2 regions of the Micromonospora sp. LOL_024 genome follow, and region 1 is predicted to be linked to the other one. Evidence: riboswitches for the same ligand, from Rfam matches in the RefSeq annotation. Region 1 holds a riboswitch; the other holds the start of a gene.
The links. A riboswitch is a leader RNA that binds a small molecule or an ion and turns the genes downstream of it on or off. The one in region 1 is predicted to bind cyclic di-AMP.

Region 1 (7,325 bases):
CGATTCCACGGTCGTGCGCACTCACCACCAGCACGCCGCTGCGGAACCAGGCCGCACCAGACGGCTCCAACGCACCCAACATCAGGGCACCTATCCAGCTATAGCCTTGAAGAGCTACGTCGAACTCAGCCTGGACGACTGGCACGCACATCGTCCCGCGTACCTCCCCCGCCCGCTGTCACTCCAGTCGCCGTACGAGTTGTCAACGATCATCTAGATCAATGGAACTGGTCCGGCACCTGAACTCACACTGTCAGTTAACGTCACTGACGCCACCGGATTGACGCCACGCCGACGCCTCATCGCTGGGGAGTGTCGCCAGCGAGGCCGACTCGATAGCCTGGTCAGGAACCGAGTAACTTCCCGCGGTCCGCGTTGGCCGTCGGCTGGCCGGGTCACTTCGAGCCCATCAGAGGTGCTCGTCCCCGACGAGATCCCCAACCAGATGGCGATGCAATCCACGAGAGTCGAACTAATTTGAGTTGATCAAGCTATTAAGCTGCATGAACGTGGAGCGGGTGACGGGAATCGAACCCGCATGTTCAGCTTGGGAAGCTGATGTTCTGCCATTGAACTACACCCGCGAGCGGGATCACTGTACCTGAGTCACCGTCCCCGGCGCATCCAGGCATCCCCACTGCGGACCAGCAAGAAGTTTCCTCCCCGCAACATATTACTATGTTCAGATTTATCTATTGGTTGTAACGTCTGTTCCACGTTTTCCGCAGGGCGCGACACAACCCCCGGTCGCGCCGCCAGAAAGAGGTGGGCTTATGGGACTGCGTCCCGTCGCGCCGAACCGGCGTGTGGCCAGCATCGCATCGACGTCGTTCGCCCTGGTGCTCGGTGCGGCCATGGTCGGCCTACTGCCGGCCGCCACCACGACCGCGAGCCCGACGGCGTCGTTCGTCGCCGCCGAGGTGTGTGAGGATCCGACAGGCACCGCGGCCCGGGTCCGCGGCGACGCCGCGGTGAAGCACGACCCCAACGAGCTGACCATCGCGCAGGTACACCAGCGCGAGTCCGAGTTCGCCGACCTGCTTCAGGAGCGGGCCAAGCGGGTCGGGCAACGCACGTTGAGCGCCCAGGCCGCTGCGGCTTCGGTCACCATTCCGGTCGTAGTGCACGTGATCCGCAAGGACACCACCCGGGCCGGCGGCAACATCCCCGACTCGATGGTCCAGTCACAGATCACCGTGTTGAACCAGTCGTTCAGTGGGGCGACGGGCGGGGCCTCCACCGCGTTCGCGTTCCAACTGCAGCGCATCAACCGGATCACCAACACCTCGTGGTACCCGATCCGGCAGGGCTCGACGGCCGAACGGCAGATGAAGACCCAGCTGCGTCAGGGCACCAAGGGAACGCTCAACATCTACCTCGGCGCACTGAGCAATGGCCTGCTCGGCTGGGCGACGTACCCGCGGAGCACCCTCAACGTGATGGACGGCGTGGTCATGCTGGGCGAGTCGTTGCCTGGTGGCACCGCCACCAACTACAACCAGGGCGACACCGGCACCCACGAGGTCGGTCACTGGCTGAACCTCTACCACACCTTCCAGGGCGGCTGCTCGGGCAGCGGCGACAGCGTCTCAGACACCCCCGCCGAGGCATCGCCGGCCTACCAGTGCCCGACCGGCCGGGACACCTGCTCCGGCACGGGTCTCGACCCGATCACCAACTTCATGGACTACACCTACGACACCTGCATGTACCAGTTCACCCCGGGCCAGGCGACCCGCATGATCAACGCTTGGAACACCTATCGGGCGTGAGCACGTACGCCGAACGGTGCTGGCCCCGCCCGCCTGACGGGGCCGGCACCGGCACACGTCGGGGCTCAGGCCGCTTGGCGGTGGCGCCGGTCCGAGCGCACCCGTGCGGGAGTCGGGCGGGCGGCCTCGCCGGTGGTGCCGACCGGATCGAGCCAGAGCTGGACGGCCGGGCAGGCGGCCGGCTCTCCCGCCCCACCCGACGACCGGGGCTCGCGCCGGGCGAGCATCGCCACGTCGACGGTGAACTCGAACAACCGCCAGTTGGCGTGTGGGGCAGCCCGAGCCGCGAGCGCCAGCCGGGCCACCGTGACGTCGTCGGTGACGGGCCGGGCTCGGCCGGCGACATACGCCTCGTCGTCGCTCTCCTCCGGCGGGAACGAGTGCAGCGCGTAGCGCCCGTCGCGTTCCAGGTCGCGACGCTTCGGCGAGTCGATCACGAAGCAGAAGAGACCTTCGTTGGTGATCACCGGGGAGACCGGGTGCACCCGGGGCCCACCGTCGGCGCGGACCGTGGCCAGGTAGCCGAAGCCCGGGCCGTACTGCTGCATGAGAAGGCGGATCCCGTCGGCGAGCAGAGGCTCGTCAGCGGCGAATTCGGACCAGGAAGCCATGTCGACATTCTATCGAACACACGTTCGAAGCAGGTAGCCCGACACGCCGGTCACATACCGGCAGCTATGGTGTGGCGATGCTGCTCTCCGACCGCGACCTGGTCTCCGAGATCAAGGCGGGCACCCTCACGCTCGATCCGTTCGAGCCCACGCTGGTGCAGCCCTCCAGCATCGACGTACGCCTGGACAAGCTGTTCCGGGTCTTCAACAACCACCTCTACACACACATCGACCCGGCCACCCGGCAGGACGACCTGACCTCCCCGATCGAGGTGCCCGACGGTCAGGCGTTCGTGCTGCACCCGGGCGAGTTCGTGCTCGCCTCCACCCTGGAGGTCATCTCGCTGGGCGACCAGCTCGCCGGCCGGCTCGAAGGCAAATCCAGCCTGGGACGACTCGGCCTGCTCACCCACTCCACCGCCGGCTTCATCGACCCCGGCTTCACCGGCCACGTCACCCTGGAGCTGTCCAACGTGGCCAACCTGCCGATCACCCTCTGGCCGGGCATGAAGATCGGTCAGCTCTGCATCTTCCGGCTCTCCTCGCCGGCCGAGCACCCGTACGGGTCGGCCGTCTACGGCTCGCGCTACCAGGGTCAGCGCGGCCCGACACCGAGCCGCGCCTGGCAGAGCTGGCGCACCTGGCCCACGGGCTGACGCCTCAGCGGCCAGGAGCCGAACCTCGGTGGCCAACCGGCTGACGTCTCAGCCCGGCCGGCCGAAGCTGTGCACCGGGCTGCTGTCCAGCTGCTTCATCTTCACCGGCTGGCCCGCGCGGGAGGCGTGCACCACCCAGCCACCGCCGACGTACAGCCCGACGTGGTGCAGGTCCCGGTAGTAGAAAACGAGGTCGCCGGGGCGCAGCGCCCTACGGCTGACCGACGCGGTGACCTGCCGCTGCCGCGCCGCGTTGTGCGGCAGCGCCACCCCGGCCCGCGCCCACGCGGCCAGGATCAGCCCGGAGCAGTCGTAGGCGTTCGGCCCCTCGGCGCCCCACGAATAGGGCTTGCCGATCTGGGCGCAGGCGAAGGTGACCGCCTCTCCGGCCGGCCCGCCCGGATAGCTGGCCGGACAGGGCGCCGGTCGCAGCTGGCCGCCGCCCCCCTTGCCGTACGCCCGCAGTCGCAGCCGTTGCAGCCGGTCGATCTCGGCTTCGATCCGCCGTCGCTTCTCCGCGAGGTCCGCCTCGCTGCGCGCCAACTCGGCGCTGGTGCCGGCCAGCCCGTCCCGGGTGGCGGCGAGTTCGTCGCGCAACTCACTCGCCTGTCGCACGTCCTGCTGCTGGTAGTGGGCGTAGCGGTCGAGCGCGCCGAGTTGCGCGACGACCTCGCTCGGCGACCGGCTGCCCAGGAGGGTGTTGACGAACCGTACCTGCTCGCCCCGGTACGCCCGGGCGGCCAACGCGCCGACCCGGTCCATCGCCTCGTCCACCTGTGCCTCCAGCGGTGCGATCCGGGCGGTGAGGGCCTCCGTCTTGCGCCGGTTCGCGGCCAGGTCCTGCCGGGTGGCGTTGTGCCGTTCGATGACGGGTTCGAGCCGGTTCCAGTCCTCGTCGATCTGGCGCTCGATGTCGGCGACCGTGGGGTCGGCCTGGGCCGCTGTCGCGCCACCGGTCACGATCACGGCGGCCACGGTCAGCGCGGCTAGTGCGGTGCTGCTGCGGTACCAGCGGAAACGCGGCACAGCGGCCAGTCGACCGGACATCTCCGGCCACTGGGACCTGCGCCGCGGGGCGTCGTGTGCCACCGGGCTGCGTTCTCCTTCTCGCCACACCGCCTACCGGGTTAGCTGACGGGTTCGGGCGGGAAGGGACGCCCTACCGCGGCGATCGCGGATTCACCCCGGGCACCTGGGTCCCCGGCTCGCTCGTTCAGAAACGACTCGACGGTGTCGGACCGTTACCGCCCTGGTTGGACGGAGCTGCAAGCGGGCCGACGATTGCCCAGCGTAGAGACGATCGACGTCGATACGCAACACATCCACACCGCTACTCCCTGTGCTTAGATCTGACATCGGGAAAGGCCCCCGGTGCTTGACCGGGGGCCTTTCCTCGTTCCTGCGTGACCGCTCAACGGCGTCGCTCGGGCCGATCAGCCGGGTCGGCGGAAGCCGGCCACCGGCATCGTCGTGATCGGGGAGACATTGACCGGCTTCCCGGCGCGCGGCGCGTGCACCATCTGGTTGTTGCCCAGGTAGAGCCCGACGTGACTCACGTCGCTGCGGAAGAAGACGAGGTCGCCGGGGCGGGCGTCGGACCGGGAGATGGCCTTGCCCTCGCTCCACTGGGAGCCGGTGAAGTGGGTGAGGTAGATGCCGGCAGCCTTGTACGCGTACTGGGTGAGGCCGGAGCAGTCGAACGAGTTCGGTCCGGTGGCACCCCAGACGTACGGCTTGCCGACCTGGTTGCACGCGGTCCTGATGGCAGTCCGTGCCGCGTCACTGACCACACCGTTGATGGTCGGGCAGTTGGTCGTCTTGACCGTGGTCACCGGCAGCGAGCGCTCGAGCTTCTTGATCTCGGCGTCGATCTGCTTCTTCTTCGCCGCCAGCTGCTTTTCCTTTTTCTCCTGGTCGGCGATCAGCCCGTCGAGATCGGCCTTCTGGTCGTCGTACTTCTTCCGGATCTTCATGACGCCCTCCAACTGCCGACGCTCCTGCGTCGCCAGCCGGTCAAGGAGCGCCATCTGCTCGCCGATCATGTCCGGATTCACGCTGAGCAGCACCGCACCGAGCTCCGAGGAGGGGCCGCTGACGTAGTAGCGGGAGGCGAGATCGGCCACCCGGTTCATCGCCAGCTCGGTCTCCAGTGCCAGCGGCTGGATCTTCTTCTGGAGGTCCTTCGACTTGGCTCGGTTGACCCTCAGCTGCGCCCGCACCTTGTTGTACTGCTCGATCGTGGGCTCCAACTGCTGCCACTGCTTGTCGATCTGCGCTTCGATCTCGTCGACCGACGGCTCGGCGTACGCGGGGGCGGCGAGCAGGCCAGCACCGAATGCTGCGGCGGCTGCGAGAACGACCAGGCGACGAGCGCCCCGACGGAAGCCGCTCGAACGGGCGCGTCCCGCCGTGTGGCGATGGAGGGGCATGGTTGCCACCGGTACCGACTCCTTTGCAACCGGCCACCGGGTGCCTCGCGAGCGGTAGGGGGCGAGACAGACGACCTACGGCGGCCGGTGCTTCACATTAGGGAAAGCGCCGTTGGGAATCAAGACGACCAACGGTTCATTCACCTTTGAGCTACGGCACGCACACAAAGGGTGTCGACCATTTCGTGACACTTATGCGGGTCAATACAAAACCAGGCGCGGTGGCGCCCGGTCTGGGTGCCGCCGCGCCTGTCGGGTACGCCGCCGGTCAGCCGGCGACCGGTGCCTGCACCCCGGTGCCCGGCGCCTGCTCTGGCCGGACCGAGCGGAGCAGCACACTGGCCACGTCTACTACCTCGACCTGCTCCCCGGCGCCCTTGCCGTTGACCCCGTCGTTGAGCATCGTCGAGCAGAACGGGCAGCCCACGGCGACCGTCTTCGCCCCGGTGGACATGGCCTCTTCCACCCGGTCGACGTTGACCCGCTTGCCGATCCGTTCCTCCATCCACATCCGGGCGCCGCCGGCGCCGCAGCAGAAGGAACGCTCGCTGTTGCGCGGCATCTCGACGAGATCACCCTCGATCGAGTCGCCTAGCACCTCGCGGGGTGCGGCGAAGACCCGGTTGTGCCGGCCCAGATAGCAGGGGTCGTGGTACGTCACGCCACCGTCGACCGGCTGCACCGGCGTGAGCTTGCCGGTGCTGACCAGGTGGGCCAGCAGTTGGGTGTGGTGCACGACCTCGAACTCGCCGCCCAGTTGGCCGTACTCGTTGCCCAGCGTGTTGAAACAGTGTGGGCAGGTAGCGACTATTTTTCTCTTGCTCTGCTCCCGACCCTCGAACGCCTCGTTGAGAGTCTCGACGTTCTGCTGGGCGAGCATCTGGAAGACGAACTCGTTGCCGATCCGCCGGGCCGGGTCACCCGAGCAGGTCTCCCCCTCACCGAGGATGGCGAACGAGACACCCGCCTCGTTCAGCAGCGTGGCGACCGCTCGGGTGGTCTTCTTGGCCCGGTCCTCGAAAGCGCCGGCACAGCCCACCCAGAAGAGGTACTCGAAGTCCTCGACCTCACCGACCCGGGGAACCTCGAAGTCGAGGCCCTTGGTCCAGTCCTCACGAGTGTTCTGCGGCGCGCCCCACGGGTTGCCCTTGTTCTCCAGGTTACGCAGCATCACACCGGCCTCGGCGGGGAAGTTCGACTCGATGAGCACCTGGTAGCGGCGCATGTCGACGATGTGGTCGACGTGCTCGATGTCCACCGGGCACTGCTCCACGCAGGCGCCACAGGTGGTGCACGACCAGAGCACGTCGGGGTCGATCACGCCGCCGGACTCGGCATCGCCGATCAACGGCTTCTCCGCCTCGGCGAGCGCCAGCACGTCGACGTGGGCGAGCTGCGCGGCGGTGGCCTTCTCCTCGCCGGATGCGTCCTTGCCGCCACCGGCCAGCAGGTAGGGCGCCTTGGCGTACGCGTGGTCACGCAGGCTGAGCACCAGCAGCTTGGGCGAGAGCGGCTTAGCGGTGTTCCAAGCCGGGCACTGCGACTGGCAGCGACCGCATTCGGTGCAGGTGCTGAAGTCGAGCAGGCCCTTCCAGGTGAACTGCTCGACGTGCGCGACACCGAACTGGTCCTTCTCTGGGTCGGCCTCTTCGAAGTCCAGCGGCTTGCCGTTGCTCATCATCGGCCGCAGCGCGCCGAGGCCGGAGCCGGCCGCGCCCGGCTGCCGCTTGAAGAAGATGTTGGGGAAGGCGAGGAAGCGGTGCCAGGCCACACCCATGGTGACGTTCAGGGAGATCACGATGACCCAGGCCATCGAGATGCCGATCTTGACAACTGCGGCGACGCTGACGGCGGACT
Region 2 (7,325 bases), on a different contig from region 1:
CGGATGGCGTCAACGGCGGCCGTCAGGTCGTCCCGCACCAGGGTCAGATCGGACGCCTCGATCGCCACATCGGTGCCGGTACCCATGGCCAGGCCGAGGTCGGCCCGGGTGAGCGCGGCGGCGTCGTTGACCCCGTCGCCGACCATCGCCACCGCCCGTCCCTCCGCCTGCAACCGGTCGATCACCTCGACCTTCTCCGCGGGTAGCACCTCCGCGATCACCTCGTCGATGCCGACCTCGGCGGCCACCGCCCGGGCGACGGTGACGTTGTCCCCGGTGAGCAGCACCGGGGACAGGCCGAGTGCCCGCAGTTGGCGTACCGCCTCCCGGCTGGTGGGCTTGACCTGGTCGGCCACCGCGAGCAGGCCGCGGGCCCGGCCGTCCCAGCCGACCAGCACGGCCGTGCGGCCCGCCGCCTGCGCGTCGGTCGCCGCCCGCACGATGTCGTCGGGTACGACCAGGCCCCGCTCACGCAGCAGCCGCAGCCGGCCGAGCAACACCTGCCGGTCCTCGACGGTGCCGGTGACGCCCAGCCCCTCGACGTTGGCAAAACCGGTCACCGGCGGCAGGGCGTCCCATTCGGCGGCACCGGCCACCACCGCCCGGGCCACCGGGTGCTCCGAGCCGGTTTCCACCGCAGCGGCGAGCCGCAGCACCTCGTCGCGTTGCTCGCCCTTGCCGGGTATCACGTCGAGCAGGGTCATCCGTCCGGTGGTCACGGTGCCGGTCTTGTCCAGCACGACGACGTCCAGCCGTCTGGTGGACTCCAGCGCCTCCGGTCCCCTGATCAGGATGCCGAGTTGGGCACCACGGCCCGTGCCGACCAGCAGTGCGGTCGGCGTTGCCAGGCCGAGGGCGCACGGGCAGGCGATGATCAACACCGCCACGGCGGCGGTGAAGGCGGCGGCCGGCCCGGCACCGGAGCCGAGCCACCAGCCGAGCGTGCCGACGGCCAGGGCGATCACGATCGGCACGAAGACCCCGGAGATGCGGTCGGCGAGTCGCTGCGCGGCGGACTTGCCGGTCTGCGCCTGCTCGACCAGTCGGGCCATCTGCGCCAGCTGGGTGTCGGCGCCGACCCGGTTGGCGGTGACCACGAGCCGGCCACCGGCGTTGACGCAGCCGCCCACGACGCTGTCACCCACCCCCACCTCGACCGGCACCGACTCGCCGGTCACCAGGCTGGCGTCGACCGCCGACGAACCCTCGTCCACCGTCCCGTCGGTGGCGATCTTTTCGCCGGGCCGCACCACGAAGCGGTCTCCCACCGCGAGCCGGTCGACCGGTATTCGGGTCTCCGCTCCGTCGCGCAGCACCGAGACGTCCCTGGCACCCAACTCCAGCAACGCCCGCAGCGCCGCCCCCGCGGTCCGCTTCGAGCGCGCCTCGAAGTAGCGGCCGGCCAGGATGAACGTGGTCACCCCGGCCGCCGCCTCCAGGTAGATGTTGCCGGTGCCGTCGGTGCGGCCGATGTCGAAGCTGAACGGGTGGGTCATGCCCGGCGTGCCGGCGGTCCCGAGGAAGAGCGCCCAGACCGACCAGCCCAGAGCGGCCAGCGTGCCCAGTGACACCAGGGTGTCCATGGTCGCGGCGCCGTGCCGCAGGTTGACCAGCGCGGCCCGGTGGAACGGCAGTCCGCCGTAGACCACGACCGGGGCGGCCAGGGTCAGCGACAGCCACTGCCAGTAGGTGAACTGCCAGGCGGGCACCATGGCCAGGACGACCACCGGCAGGCTCAGCGCCACCGAGATCCACAGCCGGGTACGCAGGACAGACAGCCCGTCCGCCGGTCCGGCGGCTGCTGGTGCGTCGGGGGTGGGTGGTGGTGGCAGCGTGGCGCGGTAGCCGGTCTGCTTGACCGTGGCGACCAGGTCGTCGGGGGTCACCGGTGCGTCGTAGGTGACGCTCGCCTTCTCGGTGGCGTAGTTGACGCTGGCCCGCACGCCGTCCATCCGGTTCAGCTTCTTCTCGATCCGGGCGGCGCAAGCGGCGCAGGTCATGCCGCCGATGACCAGCTCGATCAGGTGCGGTGTGGCCGTCTCAGGTCGGCTCGTGGTCATGGCTGGTCCCGTCAGTCGTGCTCGTGGCCGGGTGTGCCGTGCTCAGGTCCCGGCGCGCCGGGACCGGGCGCGGGCACGCTGCCCGGCTCGCCGACGTGCACCGTGAACTCGGCGGTACGCACCACCCCGCCGTGGCGGAAGTCGAGGTAGAGCCGGTACGCGCCGGCCGAGGGGAATTCGGTGGCGAAGCTCACCTGCGGGCCGGAGGCGATCCGCCCGTCAGCCGGGCTGCCCTCGGGGTGCACGTGCAGGTACGCGAGGTCACCGCGACGCAGCGCCACCAAATGCCCGTACGCGCCGAGATACGGCTCCAGGTCGGTGACCGGCGTGCCGTCGCGGCTGACCGTGAGGGTCAGCGTCGCGCGGCGGCCGGACTGTGGCTCACCAGCGAGGCTCACGGTGTAGCCGTCGACCGTCGTCTGCCTCGCCGGGGCGGGCAGGGGCTGCTCGGTCAGCTCGCCCGGGACGGTCACGTCGACGCCGAGCGTGATGGGCGCACCGCCGGTCGGGGTGAAGTCGGCGAACGCCCGCCAGACCCCGGGGAAGCCCAGTGGTGAGGCGATCCGCCAGGTGCCGTCCGGGGCCATCTCGGGGTGTACGTGCCGGAAGCCGGAGAGGTCGCGCCGGGCGACGATCAGGTGCATCCGCTCGTCGTGGCTGACGTCGTACCCGGTCACCGGGTGCCCGTCGGGCCCGGTGATGCGGAACGCGAACTCGCCGTCCGGCGCCGCGACCGGCATCAGCGTGTAGCCCCGGTCGGCGACGAGCAGCCCACCGGGCAGGTGCCCGGCCGCACCGTCGGCGTGCCCCTCGTCGCCCGCGTCGTGGCCGGTGCCGCCCGGGTCGCCGGTGGCGTCCGCGTCGTGGCCGGTGACGACCGGGGCGATCGGCCCGGTCGCCTGGCCCGCGCCGTACGCCGCGCCGAACACCGCCGCGAGGCCGAACGCGAAGCCACTCAGCTTGATCGCCGTGTTCATCGTGACACCTCGATTTCGCCCGTCGGCCGCCTCAGGCGCCGGCCAGCTCGTATCCGGCCTCGTCGACGGCCGCGCGCACCGCGTCGTCGCTCAGCGGCTCGTCGCTGGCGACGGTGACCCGGCCGGCGGTCAGCTCGACTTCGACGTCCCGCACGCCGGGGATCGCGCCGATCTCCGCGCTGACCGCGCTGACGCAGTGCCCGCAGGTCATGCCCTGCACCTGGTACGTGGCGGTGACCATCCGAATCTCCTTCCGCACCCGCCGACGACGGGTGGCGCAATGTGGTCGCGGATACCCGGCAGGGGTATCCGCGAGAGCACCGTACCATACCCCCCAGGGGTAGGTTATCCTTGTCGCCATGACCACACCCGCGCCGATCCGTGGCTACACCGCCAGCAAGGACCAGTTGCTCGCCCGGCTGCGGCGCGTCGAGGGCCAGGTGCGTGGCGTCGAGAAGATGGTCGACGAGAATCGCTACTGCATTGACGTGCTCACCCAGATCTCCGCTGTCCAGGCCGCCCTGGACAAGGTCGCCCTCGGCCTGCTCGACGGACACGCCCGACACTGCCTGCACGAAGGTGCCGCGGAGGGTCGAGCCGACGAGATGGCCACCGAGATGATGGCCGCCGTGGGCCGGCTGTTGAAGCGAGGCTGACCGAGCTCTCGCCGCGGGAGCCGCGAACCGCCGACGAACCCACGCGAGCCGACGTTCCGATCTCGGGCTTGGCTACCATTCGCATACGATGGCCAGCCGAAATCCGCGCGCCTTCGCGGCCCGTGTCCGCCGCCGAGCGCACGCCCACCGATCCGGGGTGGCCAGCCGGAGCCGGCCCACCGCTCACGGTACGCAGCGTCCGCGCCACGCTCAGGACGATCGCGCCGCGCGGCGCCCCCGCTGGCCGTCCGCACTGAACCCTCGCGCCCTACGGCACGTACTCAGCTCTGGAATTGTTGGGAGACATTGAATGGGCGCCGATCACACCCGTTCCGCTCCGCCCACCCCGCCGAGGGTGCGGCGGATCCTCGTCGTGACGGTGGTCCCCCTCTTCCTCGCCACCCTGGTCGCCGCCATCGTGCTCTGGCCCCGGGACGCGCCACGCCCCGACTCGGCCGACGACACGCCCCGGTACCACGGCACGGTCACCCGGGTGGTGACCGAACCCTGCCCGCCCACCCCCGCCCCCGAAGGAAGCCCGACGGCGTCGGCAGGGCCGTGCGGCACGGTCACTGTCCGGGTGGACAGCGGCCCGGACGCCGGCCAGGAGGTACAGACGCCCATTCCGGCCGGCCCCGGGGCGCCCCGGGTAGGGGTCGACGACGAGATCATCCTGGTTTCGCTGATCGACCCGGAGGATCCGTCGATCAGCGCCTACAACATCGCCGAGCACCAACGCGGCAAGCCGTTGATCTGGCTGGCGGTGCTCTTCGCCGCGGCCATCGTCGCCTTCGGGCGGTGGCGAGGTCTGGCAGCCCTGGGCGGTCTGGCGGCAAGCTTCGCCATCCTGCTGACCTTCGTGCTGCCGGGCATCAGCGCCGGCCAGCCGCCGCTGGTCGTCGCCATCGTCGGCGCGTCACTGATCATGTTCGTGGTGCTCTACCTGACGCACGGCGTGTCCGCGCAGACCTCGGTGGCCGTACTCGGCACGCTCGGCAGTCTGGTCATCACCGGATTGCTCGGGTTGGCAGCCACCGGAGCCACCCAGCTGACCGGATTCGGCAGCGAGGACGCCACCACGCTGTCCATGTTCCGCGCCGACGTCGATCTGCACGGCCTGCTGCTGGCCGGCATCATCATCGGGTCGCTGGGGGTGCTCGACGACGTCACGGTCACCCAGGCCGCCACGGTCACCGAGCTGCACCAGGCCAACCCCGACGCCTCCCGCCGTGAGCTGTACCGCTCAGCGACCCGGGTCGGACGAGCGCACATCGCCTCGGTGGTCAACACCATCGTGCTGGCGTACGCCGGCGCCTCGCTGCCGCTGCTGCTCCTGCTCACCGCGGACTCCCGCGCACTGGGCCAGATCCTGACCACCGAGTTCCTCACCACCGAGATCGTCCGCAGCGTGGTCGCCACTCTTGGGCTGATCGCCGCGGTACCGCTGACCACCGCGCTGGCCACGGTGGTGACCACCGCCGGTCGCCCCGGCGCCGCCGACCTCAGTCGGGCCGGCGCGGCCACCGGCGGCCCCTCCCCCACAGTCCTCCGGCCGGCGACGGACCGGGCTGAGGCGCTCCAGGCGCTCAGCACCCCACCCACCCGCAACACGTCCCCCGCCACCCGCTCGGGGTGGCCCGACCCGGACAGGAGCACGGACACCACATGGTGACACTCCTCTACGTGACTGCTCCCGCCGATACGGCTCAGTTCCGTGTCGCTGGTCACCCAAAGCGATTACGAAATAACGCATCTAGCCGGGTTCGAGGCGTAGAAGCCCAGATGGACTCTCGGGTAACCTCACTGCCGGTCACCGCCGAAGGCGCGCAGCGGCGCCTGCGGTGCCACCGCCCAATCGCCGCGAGGCGAGCCGGGGACCCAGGCACGTGGGGTGAATCCGCGAGAGCGGTAGGGGCCACTTCCGTCCCGAACCCGTCAGCTAACCCGGTCGGCGGTCGATGGAAGGGAAAACAGTGACGGCACCCCTACGCCGCTGGTTGACACCCGTGGTGGCCGTGTTCGCCGTGTTCGCCGTGTTCGCCGGCCCGGTGCCGGCGGTGGCCGCGCCGGACGACCCCAAGCCGGCGGAGCACGACGACGACCCGCCGATGCTCAACGATCTGATTGAGGCGACCAACCGGGACTACTCCAAGGCCAAGTCCAAGTTGGAGAAGTCCAAGAAGCGGCAGCTGCAGTTCGCGGTCGAGGTTCGCCGCGCCCAGGCGGACCTGGACACCCTCTCCCCGCAGGTCGCCCAGATCGCCACCCAGTCGTACCGCACGGGCCGGGTCGGCGCGATCGCCATGCTGCTACAGAGCACCGCCCCCGACTCGTTCATCGGCCGCGCCTCCGCACTCGACGAGCTGAACCTGGTCAACGACAAGAAGCTCAGCGAGGTCAACGCGATCAAGGTCCGCGCCGAGCAGGCCAAGATCGCGCTCGACACCGAGGTTCGCGAGCAGCAGAAGCTGACCAACGACATGGCCCGCAAGAAGACCGAGGCGGAGAAGTCGCTCCGCCTGGTCGGCGGCGTGGGCCTCACCGGCGGCCTGGTCGACGCCACCTCCCCGGTGGCGCGGGTGGGGCCGAACCGGGCGTCGGACGGCGGCTGGAAGTCCGAGTCGTGCAGCCAGAACGACCCGACCACGTCGGGTTGCGTCACGCCCCGGACGCTGCACATGTACAAGGAGGTCAAGCGGGCCGGTTTCAACCGGTTCGTTGGCTGCTTCCGGCCGGGCGACAAGTTCGAGCACCCCAAGGGCCGGGCCTGTGACTGGTCGCTGCAGAACAGCGGCTTCAGGCCGTGGTACAACAACGACACCCGGATCTACGGCAACAACCTGGCGGCCTTCCTGGTCCGTAATGCCGACCGGTTGGGTGTCTACTACGTGATCTGGAACCGGCAGATCTGGTTCCCGGCGACGGGGTGGAGTTCCTACAGCGGCCCGTCGAACCACACCGACCACGTACACGTGTCGCTGCTCTGAGCGCTCCGCGACGAATGGAGGGCCGTCCGGTCATTGGGCGGGACGGCCCTCCATTCGTCGGCTCAGGCGGCGGCCACCACTTCGGCCAGGTCGGCGGGCTCGGCGGCCACCGCGCGGACCTCACCGGCGGCCAGCCTGTACGACATGCCCACCACCGCGCACCGCCCGGAGGCCACCTCGGCGGCGAGTGCCGTGGAGGACTCCAGCATCACCTCGATGGTCTGCGCGATGTGGATCTCGACGATGGCGTCCAGGTCCGTCACCGCCGCCTGCTGCGCCCGGCGCAGGCTGGGCACCACGGCGTCGACGACGGCCCGCAGGTGACCCGGCGGCGAGGTGCCGGTGGCCACCGCCTCGCGCGCCGCCTGCACGGCACCGCACGAGTCGTGCCCGAGCACCACCACGAGCGGCGTACGCAGCACGGTCACCGCGTACTCGACGCTGCCGAGCACCTCCGGACCGGCGGTGTGGCCGGCGGTACGGACCACGAAGAGGTCACCAAGCCCGCGATCAAAGATGATCTCCGCAGCGAGCCGGGAGTCGGAGCAGCCGACGATCACCGCGAAGGGGTGCTGTTCGCCCGCGACGGCGGCGCGACGCCCAGCGTTCTGGTTGGGGTGCCGGAGCGCGTCGGTGACGAACCGC

Region 2: linked by a shared signal. The riboswitch ahead of ACFHWY_RS23115 (coiled-coil domain-containing protein) and the one ahead of ACFHWY_RS26655 (NlpC/P60 family protein) in region 1 are both predicted to bind cyclic di-AMP.

What each region holds. Positions count from the first base shown of each region.
Region 1 is NZ_JBHMIS010000055.1:6,532-13,856, reverse strand. It holds tRNA gene ACFHWY_RS26675 (tRNA-Gly) at 511-584, opposite strand; gene ACFHWY_RS26670 (zinc metalloprotease) at 774-1,772, shown strand; gene ACFHWY_RS26665 (pyridoxamine 5'-phosphate oxidase family protein) at 1,838-2,383, opposite strand; gene dcd (dCTP deaminase) at 2,461-3,039, shown strand; gene ACFHWY_RS26655 (NlpC/P60 family protein) at 3,088-4,128, opposite strand; cyclic di-AMP (ydaO/yuaA leader) riboswitch at 4,141-4,279, opposite strand; gene ACFHWY_RS26650 (NlpC/P60 family protein) at 4,473-5,477, opposite strand; gene ACFHWY_RS26645 ((Fe-S)-binding protein) at 5,737-7,325, opposite strand, start outside.
Region 2 is NZ_JBHMIS010000030.1:26,885-34,209, forward strand. It holds gene ACFHWY_RS23090 (heavy metal translocating P-type ATPase) at 1-2,060, opposite strand, end outside; gene ACFHWY_RS23095 (hypothetical protein) at 2,072-3,037, opposite strand; gene ACFHWY_RS23100 (heavy-metal-associated domain-containing protein) at 3,069-3,278, opposite strand; gene ACFHWY_RS23105 (metal-sensitive transcriptional regulator) at 3,397-3,693, shown strand; gene ACFHWY_RS23110 (YibE/F family protein) at 4,004-5,365, shown strand; cyclic di-AMP (ydaO/yuaA leader) riboswitch at 5,532-5,663, shown strand; gene ACFHWY_RS23115 (coiled-coil domain-containing protein) at 5,667-6,680, shown strand; gene ACFHWY_RS23120 (carbonic anhydrase) at 6,743-7,325, opposite strand, start outside.